Regions from separate parts of the Marinobacter sp. THAF197a genome, predicted to be linked through region 1. Evidence: riboswitches for the same ligand, from Rfam matches in the RefSeq annotation. Region 1 holds a riboswitch; the other holds the start of a gene.
What was found. Region 1 has a riboswitch for cobalamin ahead of FIV08_RS19395 (ribonucleoside-diphosphate reductase subunit alpha). Riboswitches for the same ligand answer to the same signal wherever they lie in the genome.
Positions count from the first base shown of each region.

Region 2: another riboswitch for cobalamin. It lies ahead of FIV08_RS01090 (TonB-dependent receptor domain-containing protein); the one in region 1 lies ahead of FIV08_RS19395 (ribonucleoside-diphosphate reductase subunit alpha).

Region 1 is NZ_CP045324.1:4,195,725-4,206,194, forward strand. Features, by position in the region: gene FIV08_RS20030 (Rap1a/Tai family immunity protein) at 1-38, opposite strand, end outside; gene FIV08_RS19365 (hypothetical protein) at 130-471, opposite strand; gene FIV08_RS19370 (CLCA_X family protein) at 765-1,568, opposite strand; gene FIV08_RS19375 (2-hydroxyacid dehydrogenase) at 1,613-2,617, opposite strand; gene FIV08_RS19380 (LysE family translocator) at 2,767-3,360, shown strand; gene FIV08_RS19385 (helix-turn-helix transcriptional regulator) at 3,322-4,179, opposite strand; gene FIV08_RS19390 (ribonucleotide-diphosphate reductase subunit beta) at 4,240-5,298, opposite strand; gene FIV08_RS19395 (ribonucleoside-diphosphate reductase subunit alpha) at 5,505-8,261, opposite strand; cobalamin riboswitch at 8,451-8,649, opposite strand; gene FIV08_RS19400 (DUF3047 domain-containing protein) at 8,829-9,491, shown strand; gene FIV08_RS19405 (FmdB family zinc ribbon protein) at 9,552-9,905, opposite strand; gene fmdA (formamidase) at 9,911-10,470, opposite strand, start outside.
Region 2 is NZ_CP045324.1:237,216-247,685, reverse strand. Features, by position in the region: gene FIV08_RS01095 (cobalamin-binding protein) at 1-344, opposite strand, end outside; gene FIV08_RS01090 (TonB-dependent receptor domain-containing protein) at 374-2,203, opposite strand; cobalamin riboswitch at 2,361-2,569, opposite strand; gene cobD (threonine-phosphate decarboxylase CobD) at 2,594-3,658, opposite strand; gene cbiB (adenosylcobinamide-phosphate synthase CbiB) at 3,655-4,614, opposite strand; gene cobT (nicotinate-nucleotide--dimethylbenzimidazole phosphoribosyltransferase) at 4,729-5,787, shown strand; gene FIV08_RS01070 (histidine phosphatase family protein) at 5,792-6,391, shown strand; gene cobU (bifunctional adenosylcobinamide kinase/adenosylcobinamide-phosphate guanylyltransferase) at 6,375-6,905, opposite strand; gene FIV08_RS01060 (putative nucleotidyltransferase substrate binding domain-containing protein) at 7,045-8,922, shown strand; gene FIV08_RS01055 (3'-5' exonuclease) at 8,915-9,637, shown strand; gene FIV08_RS01050 (QsdR family transcriptional regulator) at 9,929-10,470, shown strand, end outside.

The DNA of each region.
Region 1 (10,470 bases):
ACTGTAATGCTTCTCCAAAAGGCAAATCTCGTCAACATGGCACCTATCCGATTCTAGTTTTAACGCCCGCCATAAACGGCGCGAGGAACGAGCGTCCGGCGACCGAAGGGAGCGAATTTAATGGCCTGGTTATATGTTGGCATGTTGCAGCTCCAGAATACCGAAAGCCGCTAGCGCCGAGATACCCACGCTGCAACCCAGGCCAAGGATGATAATTTGAATCTGCCATCTCTTGAACGTTGACACCTGATAAACAGATGGCACCAGACATGCAGCTGACAGAGAAACTACCAATGTCAAAAAAATAAAAGGATACTGAATTTTCGTGCCATCGCCATAAACCTGCATTACAAGGGAGACCGCAATGGCCGATAGCGCGATCAATGACAATTCCACACAATGCCAGACGCGCTTCCATTTCCTGCCTTCAGGTTCTCTGTACCACTGGATCTTTTCAGGCAACGTCTTCATGGCTCACTCTGCACATATAACAGTTAATTCAACGACAAATGCCATCTATGCAAAACGCATATATTCCGCATTGCCAACCACGTCATTCAGGAAAATTTCTTTTCTTATTAACAAGCTAGCAGATTCTGGAATTATTGCGCCGGGAAATAAACGTCAAATGTCGGTTTTTATGCAACACCCCAGTTCGCTTATCCACACTCCACCAGACTCAACTGTTCCATATTTCTCAACGAGTTAGAAGCTTTTCAGACCGCAGGTTCCAGAGTTATGCGACAGGTGTTGTCTATCTCCAATTATTCACATGTATCTTTGCTCCTCAAATCCTTCCCCTCAACCCTTCGCAAGGCCCGGCCCAGAGATTGAAAGTACGCAAGAAACGCCCGATTGATGCTCTCCCGCTGTGGCCCCTGTGGATAAAGCCCCATCTGGGCCTCTTCGCTTTCTTTCGTGCCTTTCACCAGGAAGGCATTTTTTACGGCGGCGTCCTGAACAAAGGCTTCGAAGGCTCGGGCGCAAAGTTCTTCGGGCCGGCTGTAGTAATGCACACCGGCGGCTTTGTCGGCCTTGGCGGATTGCCGGAACAGGTCGCTGGGCTGCTCACCGGTGTTGTCCAGCAGGATGGTGCGGTAGCAGGCTTGCAGGCGTTCATTGAGGGGGTGTGCGATGGCATCTTCTCGGGTTAGCCAGAGTGTGGAGCCAAATTCACCTTTGGCGGTGCTGGGGAACAGCTTGTCGGCAATATAGTGGTCAAACGCGTGGAACCACTCATGGGCAATGCTGCCGGGGCCGGCATTTTTGGCCAGGGCGAAGCTGCGGGTGGCGGGGGTGTAATGGGCGGATACGCCGGGCCGGCCGCCGATGCCGTATTGCAGGGCCAGGCTGCCGCGCAGGGAGATCAGGCTTTCGGTGCCGCCGAGGATGGTCATCAAATCGCACAGGGCGTCGTAGAACAAGGCGGCGCTGCGCTGCTTTTCCGGTTCGGTTACCCAGCGGCCAATCTCCACGGTTCGGAACTGGAAGCGGCGGCGTACATCAAGGAAGGTAACAGGTGCCCCGGCACGATGGTCGGGGCCCGTTCGATAAAACTGTCTGGGCATGGTCGGATTGTACGAGTACGCGGCCGGCTTGTCTCAGTGCGCCATTAACCGGCGGGGGCGGTTACCCGGTTTGCGCACTGCCCCGTGCTTGCCAGTTCGGTGAGGTTACCCAACGTTGTGTGGGCGATGCTCTCCAGGGCGTTGCGAGTGAAGAAGGCCTGGTGGCCGGTGATCACTACGTTGGGGAAGGTCAGCAAGCGCGCAAACACGTCGTCTTTCAGCACGATGTTGGACAGGTCTTCGAAAAACAGGTCACCTTCTTCCTCGTACACATCGAGGCCCAGGTAGCCAATCTGTCCGGATTTAAGGCCCTCGATGATAGCGGCGGTATCGACCATGGCGCCCCGGCTGGTGTTGATCAGCATCACGCCCGGCTTCATCTTGGCCACCGTATCCGCGTTGATCAGGTGGTGGGTGTCGGGTGTTAACGGGCAATGCAGGCTGACAATATCGGCCTGGCTGAACAGGTCGTCCAGCGCCACATACTCACCACCCAGTTGTTGGGCTTCCGGGTTGGCATGAAGGTCGTAACAGAGCACCCGGCAGCCAAAGCCACGCATGATGCGCACTACCTCCAGGCCTATCTGGCCGGTACCCACCACGCCCACGGTGCGCCCTCGCAGGTCGAAGCCCAGCAAACCATCCAGCGCAAAATTGCCATCGCGAATACGGTGGTAAGCCCGGTGAATCTGCCGGTTGAGCGTCAAGATCAGGGCAACGGTGTGTTCGGCCACGGCATAGGGTGAGTAAGCCGGCACTCGCACCACGTTGATCCCCAGGCGCTCGGCGGCTTTCAGGTCTACGTTGTTGAAACCGGCACAGCGCAGTGCAACCGCACGGGTGCCGCCTTCGGCCAGCAGCTCCAGTACGGCGCCGTCCACCTGGTCGTTCACGAACACACACACCGCATCAAAGCCTTTGGCGAGCGCCGCGGTGGTTGCATTCAACCGGGGCTCAAGAAACACCAGTTCATGCTCGTGGCTGTCCCGGCTGGCTTGCCCAAGGAATTGCTCGTCGTAGGGTTTGGTGCTGAAAACAGCCACTTTCATGGGCTTGGCCTCTTCCGGTCTGGGTGGGTGTGGGGTACTTCAAACATAGATCAAACCCCGGACTGCAAGCCACCGCAATTTTGTTCAATACCCGTTGTAAAGCACCGTGCACAGTGGGTGCCTCCCGTCTTTCTCAGAGTACTCACGTTATGAGTCTGTCCATTATTTTGCCCATGTCGGCCTTCGCCCTGGTGGCGTCTGTTTCGCCGGGGCCGGTCAATCTTGTCTGTCTGAGCAGTGGCACGCGCTATCCGGTGTCTCAGGGCCTGGTGTTTGTGACCGGGGCCACCCTGGGCTTTATTGCGCTGTTTATCGCGATTGGCCTTGGCCTGCATTCGTTGTTGGAGCATGCCCCCCGGTTTGAACGCTGGTTGAGCTGGGCCGGCGTGGCCTTTCTGCTGTATCTGAGCTACCAACTGGCTACCGCAGATGGCCGCCTCAGCGAGGACGAGGCTCGCCCTGCCCCCGGCTTTGTGACCGGCGCCCTGATGCAGTGGTTAAATCCAAAGGCCTGGCTTGCATCGGTGGCGGGCATCAGTGCCTTCACCGACGGAGGAGAAACCACCCTGCTCTGGCTGTTTGCGGGGCTGTATCTGCCCATTTGCTGGCTGTCGCTGGCCAGTTGGGTGTATGTCGGGGTCGGGCTTCGCCGGCTGGTGCAGCAGCCGCGAATCCTGCGCGCGTTCAACCGGGCTCTGGCGTTGTTACTTGTCGGAAGCTGCGTGTTCCTGCTGCTGGACTGACGGCTGGCGATACTGGTTGGGGGTGGCCGCTACCACTCGCTTGAAGGTTCTCTGGAAATGCGCCTGGTCGGCAAAGCCGGCATTGAGGGCCGCCTCGGCAATGCTGACGCCGCGTTTCAGTTCCGTCTGGCCGTGTTGAATGCGCCGATTGATCAGGTAGGCGTGGGGCGTCAATCCATAGGTCTGCCGAAACACCCGTACCAGATGCCCCGGGCTGTAGCCACTGAGCCGGCAGAGATCATCCAGCGACACCTCTTCTGTGCAGTGGTTGTCCAGATGGTCGGCAACCGTGGCCAGCGTGCCCGAGGGGCGCTGAATGCCCCGAGCCGGTTGTTTCGCCAGGCTCTGCATCAGGTCCAGCAGGTACTCGGCTACCCGGCTTTGCTTTTCTAGAAGGTCTCGCTTGGGGTCCAGCACGCACTCTGCCATGGCGCAGTAGTCTTGGTACTGTCCGGAGTCGGTGATCACTGCCGTCTCCAGGTCCCGCCAGTCATGGGTTGGCAGCAGGCCAGCTTCAAATCTCAGCCGGGTCAGCCAGTCGGTATCCACGTACAGCATCAGGTACGCCCAGGGCTGGTTATCAATGGGGTTGCAGGCGTGGGGCCATTCCGGGTTCATCAACACCAGTGTGCCGGCGGTTACATGGTATTGGTCGCTGCGGTACAGAAACGTACTTTCACCGCCGGTAATGGCCCCGATCGACCAGTGCCGGTGGGTGTGCAAGGCATAACAAACCTCGCGCCCATCCGCGACTTTGCGCAATTCCACATGGGGCATGCGGGCATCGCGCCAGAAGATGGGCGTGCGGGGATTGGTCATGGTGGTTGCCTCAAAGCAAATCGGCCAGGCTAGTGCGTATGGCACTAGCCTAGCAGAAACTCACCACTCCAACTGCGCCCCGGTCTGGTATTCAATCACCCGGGTTTCAAAGAAGTTCTTCTCCTTGCGCATGGTGGCTTGCTCGTCCAACCAGGGCGAGACGTTCTTGGCCCCCGGGAAAGGTTCTTCCAGGCCGACGGTTCTGGCGCGGCGGTTGGCCACGAAGCGGAATTGTTCGGTGTGGTATTCCGCCGAGTAGCCGAGGATGGGGTCACGCAGGATGTAGTTGGCGTAGGCCATTTCAGCGGCTTCGGATTCGTCCCACATGTCGCGCACGGCTTTGGGGTCGAAGGTGATGTTTTCTTCTTCCAGGATCTGGTTGACCACTTTCAGGCCGAAGGAGAAGTGCATGGCTTCGTCCCGCAGGATGTACTGCAGTTGCTCGCCAGTGCCACGCATCAGGCCCCGGCGTTGCAGGGCGAAAATGGGGCTGAAGCCGTTGTAGAACCAGCAGCCTTCAAACACGGCCGCGAAGAACAGGTAAGACATGATGAATTCCTGCAGGTCGTCCGGGTTGCGCAGGTTCATGTCGGAGCGCATGGCGGCGTCCAGCCGTCGGTTGGCTACCTGGATCTTGCCGTTGATTTCCGGCACCACGCGGTAGCGGTTGTAGATTTCGCTCTGGTCCAGGTTGAGGGTTTCGATGCAGTGCTGGTAGGTCCAGGTGTGCAGGGCTTCTTCGTACACCTGGCGGGCCTGGTAGATTTGCAGTTCCGGCGCGCTCATTTTCTCCATCACGGCCAGGCCGATGTTGCGCATGGCGAGGATGTCGGAGGTGGTGAGGTAGGCCAGTACGTTTTCGTACACGTGCTTTTCCGCCGGGCTCAGGCGGTGGTGGTAGTCGTGGACGTCCTGGGCCATGTTGACGTCCAGCGGGGTCCAGTGGTTTTTGTTGGCGTTCATGAAGTATTCCCAGGCCCAGGGGTACTTGAACGGTGCCAACTGGTTGATGTCGGTTTCGCCGTTGATGACGCGCTTGTCGTCTACATTCACCGGCGCCGGGCCGGCGCTGGCAGCCGGCTTGTTTTCGGATTTTGGTTCGTCGTCCCAATCTAGCATGTCTTTTACCTCGGAGTTCTTGGTCGCTTAGCCTGCTTTGCTTGGTGGTGGAACCGGTCTGGTCTGGCTTCCCAAAAACCGCCCGTGAACCCATCCCTGGGGGGCTTGGCTGTAGCCATCCATGGCTACAGACATTTTTGGGAAGCCAGACCAGCCCGGTTCTTCAGGCTGTGGAGTAATCGCTGCTTATTCGGCAAAGCCTATAGTTACTGACAGGCTTCGCAGTCTGGCTCGTCGATGCTGCACACTTGCGGCTGGGGTGCAGCCACCGGGGCACTCTTTTCGGCGCCGGTGGCACCCAACGAGCGCAGGTAGTAGGTGGTTTTCAAACCGCGTTCCCAGGCCAACTGGTACAGAGCATCCAGTTTCTTGCCGCTGGGTTCAGCCATGTACAGGTTCAGGCTCTGGGCCTGGTCCAACCATTTCTGGCGTCTTGCCGCGGCCTCTACCAGCCATCTTGGGTCGATTTCGAAGGCGGTGGCGTAGCGGGCTTTCAGTACCGGTGGGATGCGGTCGATCTGCTGGACGCTGCCGTCGAAGTATTTGAGGTCGTTGACCATCACGTTGTCCCACAGGCCTTCGGCTTTAAGGTCGCGCACCAGGGAGGGATTGACCACGGTGAATTCGCCAGAGAGGTTCGATTTCACGAACAGGTTCTGGTACGCCGGTTCGATGGACTGAGACACACCGACGATGTTGGAGATGGTGGCGGTGGGGGCGATGGCCATGACGTTGCTGTTGCGCATGCCGTGTTTGGCAATCAGCTCGCGCACCGGTGTCCAGTCCAGGCGGCTGTTGGTGTTGAGCGACAGGTCCCCTTCCCGACGGTTCTCCTTTAACAGGTTGATGGAATCGATGGGTAGGATGCCTTGCTGCCAGAGGGAGCCTTCGTAGGTTTCATAGGCACCCCGTTCGCCGGCCAGGGTGGCGGAGGCGCGGATGGCGAAGTAGCTGAGTTGTTCCATGGCCACATCAGCAAACTCGACGGCTTCCGGGCTGGTGTAGGGCAGGCCCAGTTGGTAGAGGGCGTCCTGAAAGCCCATCAGGCCCAGGCCCACGGGGCGGTGTTTGAGGTTGGAGTTCTTCGCCTGGGGTACGGCGTAGAAGTTGATATCGATGACGTTATCGAGCATGCGAACGGCGGTGGTCACGGTGCGTTCCAGGCGCTGTACGTCCAGCTCGCCGTTGGCGATGTGGGCGGCCAGGTTGACCGAGCCCAGGTTGCATACGGCGATTTCGTCGGCGCTGGTGTTCAGGGTGATTTCGGTGCACAGGTTGGAGCTGTGCACCACGCCCTGGTGCTGCTGCGGGGAACGCAGGTTGCAGGGGTCTTTGAAGGTAACCCAGGGGTGGCCGGTTTCAAACAGCACGGTGAGCATTTTGCGCCACAGTTGTTTGGCAGGGATTTTCTTGAACAGTTTGATCTTACCCTGCTCCGCCAGCGCTTCGTAATGCTCGTAGCGTTCCCGGAAGGCGTTGCCGTAAAGGTCGTGCAGGTCTGGCGCATCGCTGGGGGAAAACAGGGTCCAGTCCCGGTCTTCGCGCATGCGTTCGATCAGCAAATCCGGCACCCAGTTGGCGGTGTTCATGTCGTGGGTGCGGCGGCGTTCGTCGCCGGTGTTTTTGCGCAACTCCAGGAATTCTTCGATGTCCAGATGCCAGCTTTCCAGGTAGGCACACACGGCGCCTTTGCGCTTGCCACCCTGGTTCACCGCCACCGCGGTGTCGTTGACCACTTTCAGGAAGGGCACCACGCCCTGGCTCTGGCCGTTGGTGCCTTTGATGTGGGAGCCCAGCGCCCGCACCGGGGTCCAGTCGTTGCCCAGGCCGCCAGCCCATTTACTCAACAGGGCGTTGTCTCTGATGGCACCGTAAATGCCTTCCAGGTCATCGCCGACGGTGGTCAGGTAGCAGGAGGACAACTGGGAATGGCGGGTGCCACTGTTGAACAGCGTGGGTGTGCTGGCCATGTAATCGAAAGATGACAACAGGTTGTAGAATTCGATGGCGCGGGCATTGGGGTCGTCTTCCCGCAGGGCCAGGCCCATGGCGACTCGCATGAAGAATACCTGGGGCAGTTCCAGGCGGGCCTTGTTCCAGTGCAGGAAGTAGCGGTCGTACAGGGTTTGCAGGCCGAGGAAACCGAACTGGTGGTCGCGCTCGGGGATGATGGCTGCGCCCAGGCGTTCCAGGTCAAAGGCGGCCAGGGCTTCGTCCAGCAATTCGTAGCGGATACCGGCGTGGATGAACGCGTTCAGGGCCTGTGGATAAACCTCTGCCAGCGGCTGGTTGCGGGGCAGGTCCAGGGCCTCAGCCGCTTCCAGGCGAAGCTGTTCCAGCAACAGCCGGGCGGTGACGGCGCTGTAGTCCGGCTCCTGCTCGATACGGCCACGGGCGGTCATGATCAGGGCGGAGAGCACTTCGGTTTCTGCAATGCCGTCGTACAGGTTGCGCAGGGCTTCGTCGACCAGGGATTCGCCGTCAATGCCGTCCAGGCCGGTGGCGGCCTGTTCTACCTGCAGCTTCATCAGGCCCAGGTCCAGCGGCGCCACGCTGCCGTCGGCTTTTTTCACGGTCAGGTGCGGGTGCGCTTCCATGGGCTCTTCGATGGCGCGCTTGCGGGCGTGCTCTTCCCGGTAGAGCACGTAAGCCCGGGCCACCTTTTGCTCTTCGGCCCGCATCAGGGCCAGTTCCACCTGGTCCTGAATGTCTTCAATATGCACTTTACCGCCGGCTTTCAGGCGCCGGCTGATGGCCTGCACCACCTGTTCGGTGACCCGATGCACGGCGTCGTTGATGCGGGCCGAACCGGCGGCTTTGTCGCCTTCCACGGCCAGGAACGCTTTGGTCACCGCCACACTGATTTTGGCGGGATTGAATCCAACCAGGGTGCCGTTGCGTTTAATAACTTGAAGGGACTGGGTATCGGCGGCCGGGGCTTCGGCCAGAGCGGTGGCAGACATGGGGCTTCTCCTTGTGCACGCGTTGTTAGTGCAACCTTCGCGTTCACAGGAGAAAAGACTTTCTGGCCACGGACGACACGGACTTTCACGGACAAAAAATGGGGCTGCCATCTTTTGAATATTTGTAGTCCGTGGGTGTCCGTGTCGTCCGTGGCCAATAATCCTTACCTGCTCACCTTGAAACGCGAAGGTGCAGTGTCTATCCCTGGCAGGTCTTCGGACTCAGGGGCGTGAACCTGTTGGTTCGGCCTTGCGTGGCGACTTCCCGGCGCTTGCCAGTGTCTTGATGCCACGCTCGTTCCCCAATACCGCTGCGCGTCAGTTCCGGATTCTCACCGGATTCCCGACTACCTTTATGTCTGAAGTGATCAGAGAATGATCACAACATATGGTAGTCAACCAAGGATTTGGTCACTATATACGGACTAATAGCCACTGACAAGGCACTTTATTGCAGGCCCGCTGTCTGCCACTGCAGTGGCCCGAAAACAAAAGGACAAGTCTATGAAGCGTTCATCACTGGCAGTCACTGCATGGGTGTTGGCTCTGCTATTGGCCAGCCCGGCGATGATGGCGCAGGCGCCTTTACTGCAACCCTTCTCCACCATGAGTTCATTATCTGATGGTTGGGAACCTCTGGAATTTCCCAGAATCGACCGGCACACGCGCTACGAGCTGGTCACGGACGACGGTGTTCAGGTGGTCAAGGCGACTGCTGATAACAGCGCCTCCGGCCTAATTGCCCGATTGTCGTTAGAACCCGGCGAATCGCTGATTCTGCGCTGGCAATGGAAGGTGTCCAATGTGTTCGACCAGGGTGATGCCCGGAAAAAGTCCGGCGACGACTACCCGGCGCGAATCTACGTGGCCTTTGAATTTCAGCCCGACAAAGCAGGCTTCTTTGAACGGGCCAAGCGCAAAACCGTGGAGGTGATGTTTGGCGAGTCCCTGCCGGGTAATGCCCTGAACTACATCTGGGCCAACCGGCTACCAGAGCAATCCATTGTCGCCAATGCCTTCACCGACCAGACCATGATGGTGGCGGTCAATTCCGGCCCGGAGCAAACCGGGGAGTGGGTCACCGTGGAACGGGATATTGTGGCGGATTACCGGGAAGCGTTCGGGGAGAACCCCCCGCGCATTGTTGGCGTGGCCATCATGTCGGATGCGGATAATACCGGTGAACGGGCAACAGCGTGGTATCGGGATCTGGTGCTTGAGCAGCCCTGAATGGCGTATCGAAAAAAGGCCCCGTATCGGGGCCAAACACGTGAAACGTCGAATCGGTTGTCAGTGGCTGATCATCCACGGCCGCATCGAGGGAAACATTTTCTTACCGTCTGCGGTGTAGAACAGCATGGATTTGCCCGGCTTCGGTGAGCCGCAACCACAACTTCGGCTGTGTTCCTTGTCGTGTGCCCTGCGATCGGCAGTCGAAAACACTGGTTCGTGTTTCGAGCGCTCGTTCCGGTCCTGAGCCGATCGTTTGGCCGGGTCCATGGCGGCAATCTCCGGGGGCAGCACTATGACTCGGGGTGACAGCGCCTGACAGGTCGGGCACTCCGCCGGCTTGGCACAGTCTTCCATGGTGGCCAGCTGGTGGAACAACCCGTGTTCCCGACATTTGTAGTCATACACAGGCATGTCGGTTACTCCTTGTCTTTCGACAGGGGCACGTCCATGCCGCCACTGACTTTCTTCTGTGGGCCATCCGCTGACGGGTTGATGTCGAAATCAAAGATGCCGGTTGGCAGCCAGAGCGTTGCACAGGCGTTGGGAATATCAACCACACCGCTGATATGCCCCTCCACCGGCGCACACCCAAGGATCGCGTAAGCCTGTGCCCTGCTGTAGCCGAACTTGGTCATGTATTCGATGGCATTCAGGCAGGCCTGGCGATAGGCCACATGCACGTCCAGATAGTGCTGGCCGCCCTCTTCATCCACCGAGATGCCCTCAAAGATCACATAATCGTCGTAGCGGGGCTTGATGGGGCTGGGCTTGAACACCGGGTTCTTGATGCCGTATTTTCGCACGCCGTCTTTGATCAGGTTCACCCGCAAGTGAATCCAGCCGGCCATTTCGATGGCCCCACAGAACGTAATCTCACCATCACCCTGGCTGAAGTGCAGGTCGCCCACAGACAGTCCCGCGCCGTCTACGTAAACCGGAAAATACACTTTGGAGCCACGGGAAAGATCCTTGATGT
Region 2 (10,470 bases), 310 kb from region 1:
ACCAGCTGCTCCGTCGGGTTCCCGGTTACCCAGCCAATCACGAGATCCGGCTGCAGCTCCAGCAGCCGTTCCATATCCATGCGGGTATGGCTACCCACTGAAGCGACCTCTCGGGCTGCCGGGGGATAATCGCTGTAAGCCACCACGGCAACCACCTGGTCACCGGCGCCCGCTGCCCATGCCAGTTCTGTCGCCCCAGGCGAAAGTGCGGCAATGCGTTTTGCCGGGTGTTCCAGGCATATCTCCTCGCCCAGATCATCCGTGGCGCAGACATAGGATGCCAGGGCCGGAGATGCCAACAGCATCCAGCCGAGCAGTATGCTCACACCCTTAAGCTTTCCCACTGGCGCCTCCCCGGCAAGATTATGCAGTTTTATCGGAAGTCATAGCGAACCGAAAGAAACCCTGCGGTGCCCGCCGCCAGGTATCCTGAACCATCAAATCGGGTTGCCGTCGCGTATTCCTTATCCGTAACGTTCTGAAGCGTCAGCCGTGCTGTCCAGTCCGGAGCAAATTCCCACCCTGCACGAAGGTTGAAGGTGACGTAGCCCGGTAAACGATTTTGATTATTAGCATCATCGTAGCGGTAACCACTGGCCAGAGCGGTGCCTCCCAGGCTCCAGGCACCCATTTGACGGTCCAGGTCAACCCTCAGCGATTGGTGACTGCGACGACGCAGGCGGTTATCCGTCTCACGGTCGCGCGGATCCATCAAGGTGAGTTTGACCCCAAGATCCCAACCATTCGAACGCAGACCTGAGGCCAGCTCCGCGCCACGAATACGGGCTTCACTCACGTTGGCAGGCCGGAGATCACCGCTGATGCTCTGGAGTTCAATCAGATTCTCTACGTCCAGCTGATAAAGAGCGGCATCCCAGTACCAGTGTTCGTAACGACCGCTAAGCCCCAACTCCACGGACGCTCCTTCCTCCGGTTTGAGGTCCGGGTTGCCGGCATAACTGCCACCGAAATCGAATATCTCCAAAGGATAGTAAAGATCATTGAACGTAGGCGCCCGGAAAGAGGTGCCATAACTCACCCGTACCCGGTGGGAACGGTCAAACGAGTGGCCAAGGGCAATGCCGCCGGTTTCCTGTCGACCGTAGGCCTCGTTGTCGTCGCCGCGAAAGGACAACTGAATATCGGAAGGGCCGAAGTTTAAGCGCAGCTGGGTGAATAACGCGGCATTGGTGCGACTGTTCTCATCGAACTCGATGGTGCTTTTCACTTCGTCGGATTGCAGCTCTCCCCCGACTGCGAGCTCGTGCACGCCTGCGGTGAAAGTGTTTTCCCATCGTGCGGTTCGGGTTTTGGTGTTGAATACAGAATCGCCGGCACTGCGGAAGCTTTCTTGCTCGTCAGCAGATTCGGAAAGCTGGATGGACGTCGCCCAATAATCACTGACAGGAGTATTCAATGTGACGCCGACGGTCCGGATCATAAAATCCGTGTTGCCACCGTCAAACTCAGTATTGCCCTCTGACTGCATTATGACGAAACTGGCCTCTCCTCCGCTCGGCAATTCATGCACAACACGCCCGACGCCGGCGGTGTTGCGAAAGCCTTTGTCCTCGCCATCTTTCACTATTCTGGTGCCATCGGTTTCCTTGTGCAGCCCGCTGAGGCTGAACCGGGTTGCTCCGTGAGTCGCCGATGCGCCAGCACTGGTTTTCTGAGTGTTGAAATTGCCTGCTCCGGTTTCAACCCACCCTCGGCCACCATGCTTTGGATCCAGTGTAAATGCCTGAATGACACCGCCTACCGCGTCAGCGCCATAGAGTGCGCTGCGGGGGCCCCTGACGATTTCCACACGCTCGACCAGATCAACGGGAAAATACTGCCAAGGCGCGCCACCGCTGGTAGCAGAGCGAAGGCGCACACCATCAACCAGAAAGACCGTGGAATCATTCGCGGTGCCACGAGTGAATACACTGGTGTTCTTGCCAAATGACCCGTTAGTGACCAGATCAATGCCGGGCTGCGCCGCCAGCAGATCGGTAAATTCGGCAGCTGCCTCGCGACGGATGGTTTCTTCTTCGATGACCGTCACCGACGACAGGCTTTCTCCCACCGTACGGGGGCCAAGCGTGGCAGTTACAACAATAGGCTCGAGAGTATCCGGGGCGGGTTCAGATTCTGAACCAGTCGCCGGTAGGGCAAAAGGTATGAACACAAGGGCAGACAAGACTTGGGAACGCTTCATTTCTTCACTCGCTTCGCGCCGCACTCACCCGTGCGGTTGATACTGATTAATGCGGAGGAGAAATGTCTGTATTGACGGAGGGTGGAGGGGCGTCGATCAGTTGCATTGGCCGGTTCACCCACCGCCGCTGCCCTCCGCAACGTAGGTGTCTGGAACTCATGGGCTCCAAATTCCAGGCCGGTCTCCGGGCTTCCAGGTGGAGCGGATGCTCCGGGGCAATCACCTTCCCATGCCAGAGGCACAGTGGCGCATTGGATTGCCTTTCACCTGATTACCGTTGCGGGGGCAGCGCCGGGCTCTCACCGGCTTCCCGTTTCACTCACTGCGTTCGCCGGACTATCGCCAGCCCGGTTGGAACGCTCAGAGCACCTGAAATTGCCGGCAAGACTATCAACCAGGGTGGGGGTGGTCAATGAGATATGTTAATTCAGACAACGCACTTCCCAGACGTTGCCAGCCGGACTCATCGGGCGGCAAACCAAAGCGCAAGGCTGACGACTCATCAAAACGCCTGACCAGGATGGCACGATGAGCCAACTCGTCCGCTATTGATGCTGCGTGTTCGTGATGGATCGTGCGAAACAGCAACGTGCCGGTAGCTGCTGGCATGCCCGATTTCCTGAGCAGACCGTCCATCCGCAGCCGTGACGTCTGCAGCCTGCCCCGCGCCTCCACCTGCCATGTCCTGTCAGCCAGAGCTCTTGCCATCAAATAACGCGCCGGGCCACTGACGGTCCAGGGGCCCAATTCAAGAGCCAGCGCACGGGCCAGTTCCGGGCTGGCCAATACTACCCCGGCGCGAATCCCGGCCAGGCCGAAAAACTTGCCCAGTGATCGCAGAAGTATCAGACCCGGCGCGCCCGCCCAGGGTTCCAACCCGAACCCGGGCTCTCCCTCGACAAAGGCCTGATCAAGCACCAGCCAGCCCCCACGCGCCTGCAATCGTTGGTGCCACAGCAGGAGACGGGCCGGATCGACCAGCTGCCCGGTCGGATTATTCGGCTGTATCCACACCACCACATCCACAGAATCCAGCCAGGTCAGATCGTCTTGTTCTGTTGCCTGCTCAGGAATCGCCACCACCTCGAAACCGGCGCGACGCCAGGCATGACCGTGCTCGCGATATCCCGGCACAGGCACCGCCACCCGACCAACACCATGCGCCCTGGTGCGCACCGAAGGCAGGGCCATGATCGCCGCCTGGGATCCCGCCACCGGCAGGCAACTGGCCCGTTCCGGCGCACCCGCCCAGCAACGGATGATCTCCTCCAGCCCATCGTCCGGCTCTGGCAGTCGTTGCCATACCTCCGGTGGAATGGCCGGAACCGGCCAGGGTACCGGATTGATGCCGGTGGACAGATCAAGCCATTGCTCGCGGGGAATGCCCCAACGCTGTATTGCAGCCTGTAACCGCCCGCCATGCTCCGGGGATTCAGGAAGGTCGAAGGCCGTCATCCTGCACCTCCACGCACCACCCAGCTGCAGGCAAGGGCGAGGACGAATAGCACCGACAACCACAGCATTACCCCACGCTGTACCAGGGCAATGGCACCTTCGATTGTCGCTGCCGAGGCCCCGGGACCACGACCTAACACTGGCCGTTCCTTGATGCCGTTGGCATAGGGCGCCGGTCCACCGAGGGTCACACCAAGGGCGCCCGCCCCGGCGGACATCACTGGCCCGGCATTGGGGCTATCCCAGGTTCTTGCCTGGGTACGCCAACAACGGAGCGCCACCCGGGTACTTCCCAACATCGCGTAAGTGAGGGCGGTCAGCCGGGCAGGCAGCCAGTTCATGAGGTCATCCAGCCTGGCGGCAAACCGACCGAAGTAAAGAAATCGGGAGTTGCGATAGCCCCACATGGCGTCCAGGGTGTTGATCAATCGGTGCAAAACCACACCCGGCAGCCCGGCAAGCAGGTACCAGAACAGACTTGAGAACACCGCATCGGCACCATTTTCCAGCATGGATTCCGAGGCAGCTGCGGCCACCCCCTCGTCGGACAGCGCCGCTGCATCCCGGCTGACAATCCACCCCACCGCTCTCCTGGCTTGGTCAACGTCGCCCGCAGTCAATGCCGTGGACACCGCTCGGCCATGTTCCGCCAGCCCCCGTAACGACATTGCGAGCCATACGCCGGCCACTTGAGCCACCAACCATAGCCAGCCGCCCAGCCAGAATTGCAGCGCTACAGCCAGTGCCAGCACCGGCGTGACGACGATCGCGGTTGCCAACGCACCGAGGCACAGGCTCCTTGCTGCGGCCTGCGGCTGGCCATTCAGGCCAGCTTCCGCCACCGAGGCCCAACGGCCAAAACCTGCCAGAGGGTGCCACCGGCGCGGTTCACCAACCAGCCAGTCCAGTGCAACCGCCGCGACACATACCAACACCGCAACCAGAAACGTTTCCAAATGTGGGCTCCATGAATCAGATGCTGGCAAGTCTAACCGAGTGGAGCCTGATCTTGACACCTTCGCCTCCCGGTAAGACCATCCTCGGTTTTCCGCCCACAAGGAATCATCGTCATGGCCCTGCCTCAAAGCTGGCTAGCACCGCCCCCCGCCCCCTCAGCCGAACACGCCGCACTTGCCGCAGCGCGACAGCAGGTTCTGACCAAACCGCCAGGCTCTCTCGGGCAACTGGAGCAGCTGGCGATTACCCTGGCGGCCCTGAACGTCACAGACAGGCCAACCGTTGATCCTGTCCGCATGGTGGTGTTTGCCGGTGATCATGGCGTATGTGCTGAAGGTGTTTCCGCCTTTCCCCAGGAGGTCACCGCCCAGATGGTTGCCAACTTCGCTGGCGGTGGCGCGGCCATCAGCGTAATGGCCAGGGAACTCGGCGCCAGCCTGGAAGTTGTGAACCTGGGCACGGTCGGCGAGGTACCCATGCTCCCCGGCGTCATTCACCAGATTATCGGCCCCAGTACCGCCAATATGGCCGAAACACCCGCCCTTGGCCCGGGACAGGTAGCTGCTGCACTGACCAGTGGCGACCAGGCAGCCGAGCGGTCGGCCAACGCCGGATGCCGGTTGTTCATCGGTGGCGACATGGGCATAGGCAACACAACCAGTGCCGCCGCACTCGCCTGCGCATTGCTTGGCCTGCCACCCGAGAAGCTCGTTGGGCCGGGCACCGGCCTTGACAGCCAGGGGGTCGCTCGCAAAACCCGGGTGGTCTCCAAAGCACTGGCCCGGCATGGCGACGACCGAAACGCCCTGTCTGTGCTGACTTCCCTCGGCGGCTTCGAGATTGCGGCGTTGACCGGTGCCATCCTCGGCTGCGCAGCCCGCAAGATCCCGGTATTGGTCGATGGCTTTATCGTCTCGGCCGCCGCGCTTGTGGCGGTTAAACAGCAACCCGGAGCGCGCGATTGGCTCATGTTTGCGCACCGGTCTGCCGAGCCCGGTCACGACGCGGTGCTTGAAGCACTTGATGCGACCCCACTGCTGGACCTGGGCATGCGCCTGGGTGAGGGCAGCGGCGCCGCGGTTGCCCTGCCTTTGCTTCGGGCAGCCTGCGCACTGCATAACAACATGGCCAGCTTTGCTGATGCCGGCATCAGCGGAAAATCCGGGGAGTAGAGTCATGACAACCACAGTGATCGACCTGATACGCCATGGCGAACCCGAGGGTGGGCAAATGTTCCGGGGCAGCAAGGACGACCCGCTGAGCCCCGTCGGCTGGCAGCAGATGGAAGCCGCCGTCCACGGTCACGACCGCTGGGATGCCATTGTCAGCTCGCCGATGACGCGGTGCCGCCTGTTTGCAGAACAGCTCGCGCAAAGACGCAGGATTCCCCTGCACATCGAAGATGACCTGCGGGAAATCGGATTTGGTGACTGGGAGGGGTTAACTTCGCAGCAGGTCCAGGAACGTTATGGCGACCATCTCAGCCGCTTCTGGCAGGATCCCATAAACTCCAACCCGCCCGGCGGTGAAGCCATTACCGACTTCTACCAGCGTGTCACCCTCGGGTTTGATCGCTGGCAGGACAAACTTGCGAACCAGCGTATCCTGGTGGTTTGCCATGGTGGCGTTATTCGCATGGTGCTGGCCAACGTGCTGGGCATTCCCCTGGAGAAATCGTTTGCTGGTTTTTCCGTGCCCTATGCCTGCCGCAGCCGGATTCAGGTGGACCAGTCCGAGTTTGGCACCTTCCGCAGCCTGGTCAGCCACCAGCCTTGAGGGTCAGTGGCAGACCAGCCACCGACATCACCACCTCATCACAGCGCTGCGCGAGTGCCTGGTTGAGCCACCCCAGCTCGTCGGCAAAGCGACGGGTTAGGGGGTCCATGCCGATGGTGCCCAGCCCTACCTCATTGGTGACAATCACCAACGGGCCCGGATAGGTTTCCACGGCAGTCAGGAAGGCGGCACGTTCAGGCTGAAACAGCGAGCGGTCGGCGAACAGGAGATTACTCAACCAGAGACTCATGCAGTCCACCAGAACCAGCGGCGAGGTATCATGCCCGGCAGCCAGGCCTGACAGCGCCCGGCCAAGGTAAACGGGCTCCTCAACCAGCTGCCAGTGTGCCGGGCGTTGTTGCTGGTGGCGCCGGATCCGCAGGGCCATTTCATCATCACCGGCGGTGGCGGTGGCCAGGTAGACCACGTCTGTGCCGGCGTCTCGCGCCCGTTGCTCCGCCAGCCCTGTTTTTCCAGACCGGATACCACCGGTAACCAGTAACTTGTTGACCATAAAACACTCTCTCGTGCTTACCCACCGTGGCCAAGGTACACCAAGTGAACAGACAGCTGCTATAGTTTGGCCAGACTCTGGAATAACCGGTCAGCCAAACGCAAACATTTAATCAAGACTCAGTCACTCTGGAGAGCCCATGCAGGCCGAACTGTTGGACATCCGCAACCACATTGCCCAATACCCCCCGTTCAATGACATGCCTGAAGAACTTCTTGAACGAGTTGTCAGCGGTATTGAGGTGGTCTACTACCGCGCCGGCACCCAGATACTTGAACTCGGCCAGACCAATCATTGGCTCCACTATATCCGCAGCGGCGCCGTGGAGATTTTCCGCCGCTCCGGTGAACTGTATAACCGCGTAGGCGAGGGCGAAATCTTTGGCCAGTTCGGATTGATGATGAACAAGAAAGTCCGGTTCCCCGCCAAAGCCATCGAAGATTGCCTCATCTACAAGATTCCGGATACCACCTTTCAGCATCTGTGGGAAACCGACGAAAACTTTGCAGACTTTGTTGAGATTGAAGACCGCAGCCGACTGCGTTCGGCGGTTTCGCGTAGAGAGAAATCCAACGAACTGATGACCGCCAAGGTTACCCGCCTGATATCCCGGGAACCGGTTTCCGCTCCGACCACCGTTCGCCTGCAGGAAGCCGCCAGGATCATGACAGACAATGGCGTATCGGCGCTGCTGTTGATGGATGAAAGCGGCGAACGCCCGAAATTGCAGGGCATCATCACCGACCGGGATCTACGTACCCGTGCGGTTACCCATGCCCTGGCCTCGGAAACCCCGATCAGCGACATCATGTCGGAAGGACTGATCACTATCAGCGCCCGCTCCTTCATCTTCGAAGCCATGCTCACCATGCTCCACAACAACGTGCACCACCTGCCGGTGATGGAAGGCGACGAAGTGCGGGGCGTGATTGCGTTGTCAGACATCGTCAAGTATGAAAGCCAGAGCAGCCTGTACCTGGTCAGTAACATCTACCACCAGAACGACGTCAAAGGCCTGAAGAGAATCAGCCTGGAAGTCCGCGACAGCTTTGTACGCATGGTCAACGAAGACGCCAACTCCCACATGATCGGCAGCGCCATGGCCGGTATCGGTCGCAGCTTCAGCCAACGTCTGCTGGAACTGGGTGAAGAAAAACTCGGACCGCCACCGGTGCCCTACTGCTTCATGGCCCTGGGCTCCATGGCCCGGGATGAACAGCTGGTTGTTACCGACCAGGACAACGCCATGGTGCTGGACGACAGTTTCATACCTGAAGAGCACGATGAATATTTTCTGGCGCTGGCCAAGTTCGTGTCCGATGGACTGGCCGAATGTGGTTACGCGTACTGCACCGGCGATATCATGGCCACCAACCCGAAATGGCGACAACCGCTGAGTGTCTGGAAAGGCTACTTCACCGACTGGATCGAAAACCCCAAGGCGGAAGCCCTGCTCAACAGCAATATCTTCTTCGACCTGGATGGCATTTACGGGCAAACCGACTTCACCGAACAGTTGAAAACCCTGATTGTAGAGAAAGCCAGCGGCAGTCAGCGCTTCCTTACCTTCCTGGCCAGGAATGCCTTGAACCGAACACCACCGCTCGGTTTCTTTCGCACCTTCGTGCTTGAGGAAGACGGCAAGCACCAGAAAACCTTCAACCTCAAGCGCAGGGGCACAGCGCCATTATCTGATTTAATCCGCGTACACGCCCTGGGGTGCGGCAGCCGCTCCCAGAATTCCTTTGAGCGACTGAAAGACATTGCCAAAACCAAGCTGTTGCTGGAAGACGATGCCGGCAACCTGCGCGACGCCCTGGAATTCATCTCCATTGTCCGCATCCGCCACCAGGCCCTGGCCATCGAAGAAGGCCGGGAGCCCGACAACAACGTACGCCCGGAAGACCTGTCCCCGTTCGAACGCAGTCATCTGAAAGACGCCTTCCAGATCGTCAGCAACGCCCAGAAGTTCCTGCGCTTCCGTTACAACGCCGGAGGAGCCACCAGGAATGTCTGACAGCATCAAAAGCGGAAATAGCAAACAGGACTGGCCAGACAACTACCGAAAAGCCGCGGAAAAAGCGAAGGATGCCCGAATCCGAGCCTTCTACCAAGCCGGCTGCCCTGACCCGCAAACCGCCGTTGAAGAGGTGCCACTGGTCGCCCTCGACTTCGAAACCACGGGACTGGATGCCGACCGCCATTCCATCATCAGCATCGGCCTGGTCCCCTTTACCCTCGGCGGCATTCAACTCGGCAAAGCCTGGCACCAGATCGTCCGGCCGCAACTGCCGTTGCAGCAAGACACCGTCACCATCCACGGCATCACCCACAGCGAAATCGAACACGCCCCGGACCTTACCGACGTGCTCGACACCCTCTTCCAACACCTCAACGGCCGAATCCCCGTGGTCCACTACCGCAACATCGAACGCCCATTCCTGAACCGGGCCCTGCAGTGGCGCCTGAAAGAACAACTCCGCTTCCCGGTCATAGACACCATGGCCATCGAAGCCCACCTGCACCCCAAACGAAACCCAAGCCGGTGGCAACAACTCATGGGCAAACAACCCATCTCCATCCGCCTGGCCGACAGCCGAACCCGCTACGGCTTACCCCACTACGCCGGCCACAACGCCCTGATAGACGCCATCGCCACCGCCGAACTGTTCCAGGCCCAGGTGCAGCATCATTTCGGCACTGAGACGCCTATTGGAGATCTTTGGGTTTAATCAATCCCTCACTCACTACCCCGACCATGCAGGGAACTTTCGTTCACCGACTATCTCACCGGAGTCTGGCTGTGGGAGTGGGGGCCTGCTTTCCAAAAATCTCGGAGGCCACGGATGGCCGGAGCGAAGCGCACATGGATGTGCTCGTAGCGTTTTTTGGAAAGCAGGCCCCCACTCCCACAAACTCCCCAACCCTCAGGCTAGGAAGGAAAGCAGCTCCATGGCCAAAGGGCCATAGCCCCAAAGCTCTGCAACCGCTAGAATGACCCCACACCAACCAAAGAGCCCAAAGTGACCGAACAAATCACCAAAACCACCCCCCTGGACGCCTTCCGTCGCGCCAGAAGAATGTGGCTAAAAGGGGAGAAAATCAGCCTCGCCGCCCTCGCCGATGATCTGCACATCGGCCGAGCCACCCTGTTCCGCTGGGTCGGCAACCGAGACCTACTGATTGGTGAAATCCTATGGTCCCTTTATGAGCCTCTGTACAAAGAAGCCCGGGCCCAAACCCCCGGCCATGGCGTAGACTACGTGGTCGGCGTATTCCGCCACATCAACATGACCATTCTGCACTTCAGCCCCCTGCGCAAATTCCTGCACCAGGACCCTGAGTACGCCCTGAAAATGCTCACCTCGTCTCACTCCACCCTGCACGCCCGCACCGTTGAAGTGAACACCCGCTTACTCAAAGACGAAGTGCGCGCCGGCCACCTGAGCCCACCGATGAACATCCAGAGCCTGTCCTACTTTATGGTGCGCATCGCCGAATCCTGTCTGTACAGCGATATCATCGGCGGCCGCGAACCCAGGGATGAAGAACTGGAAGATGCCTG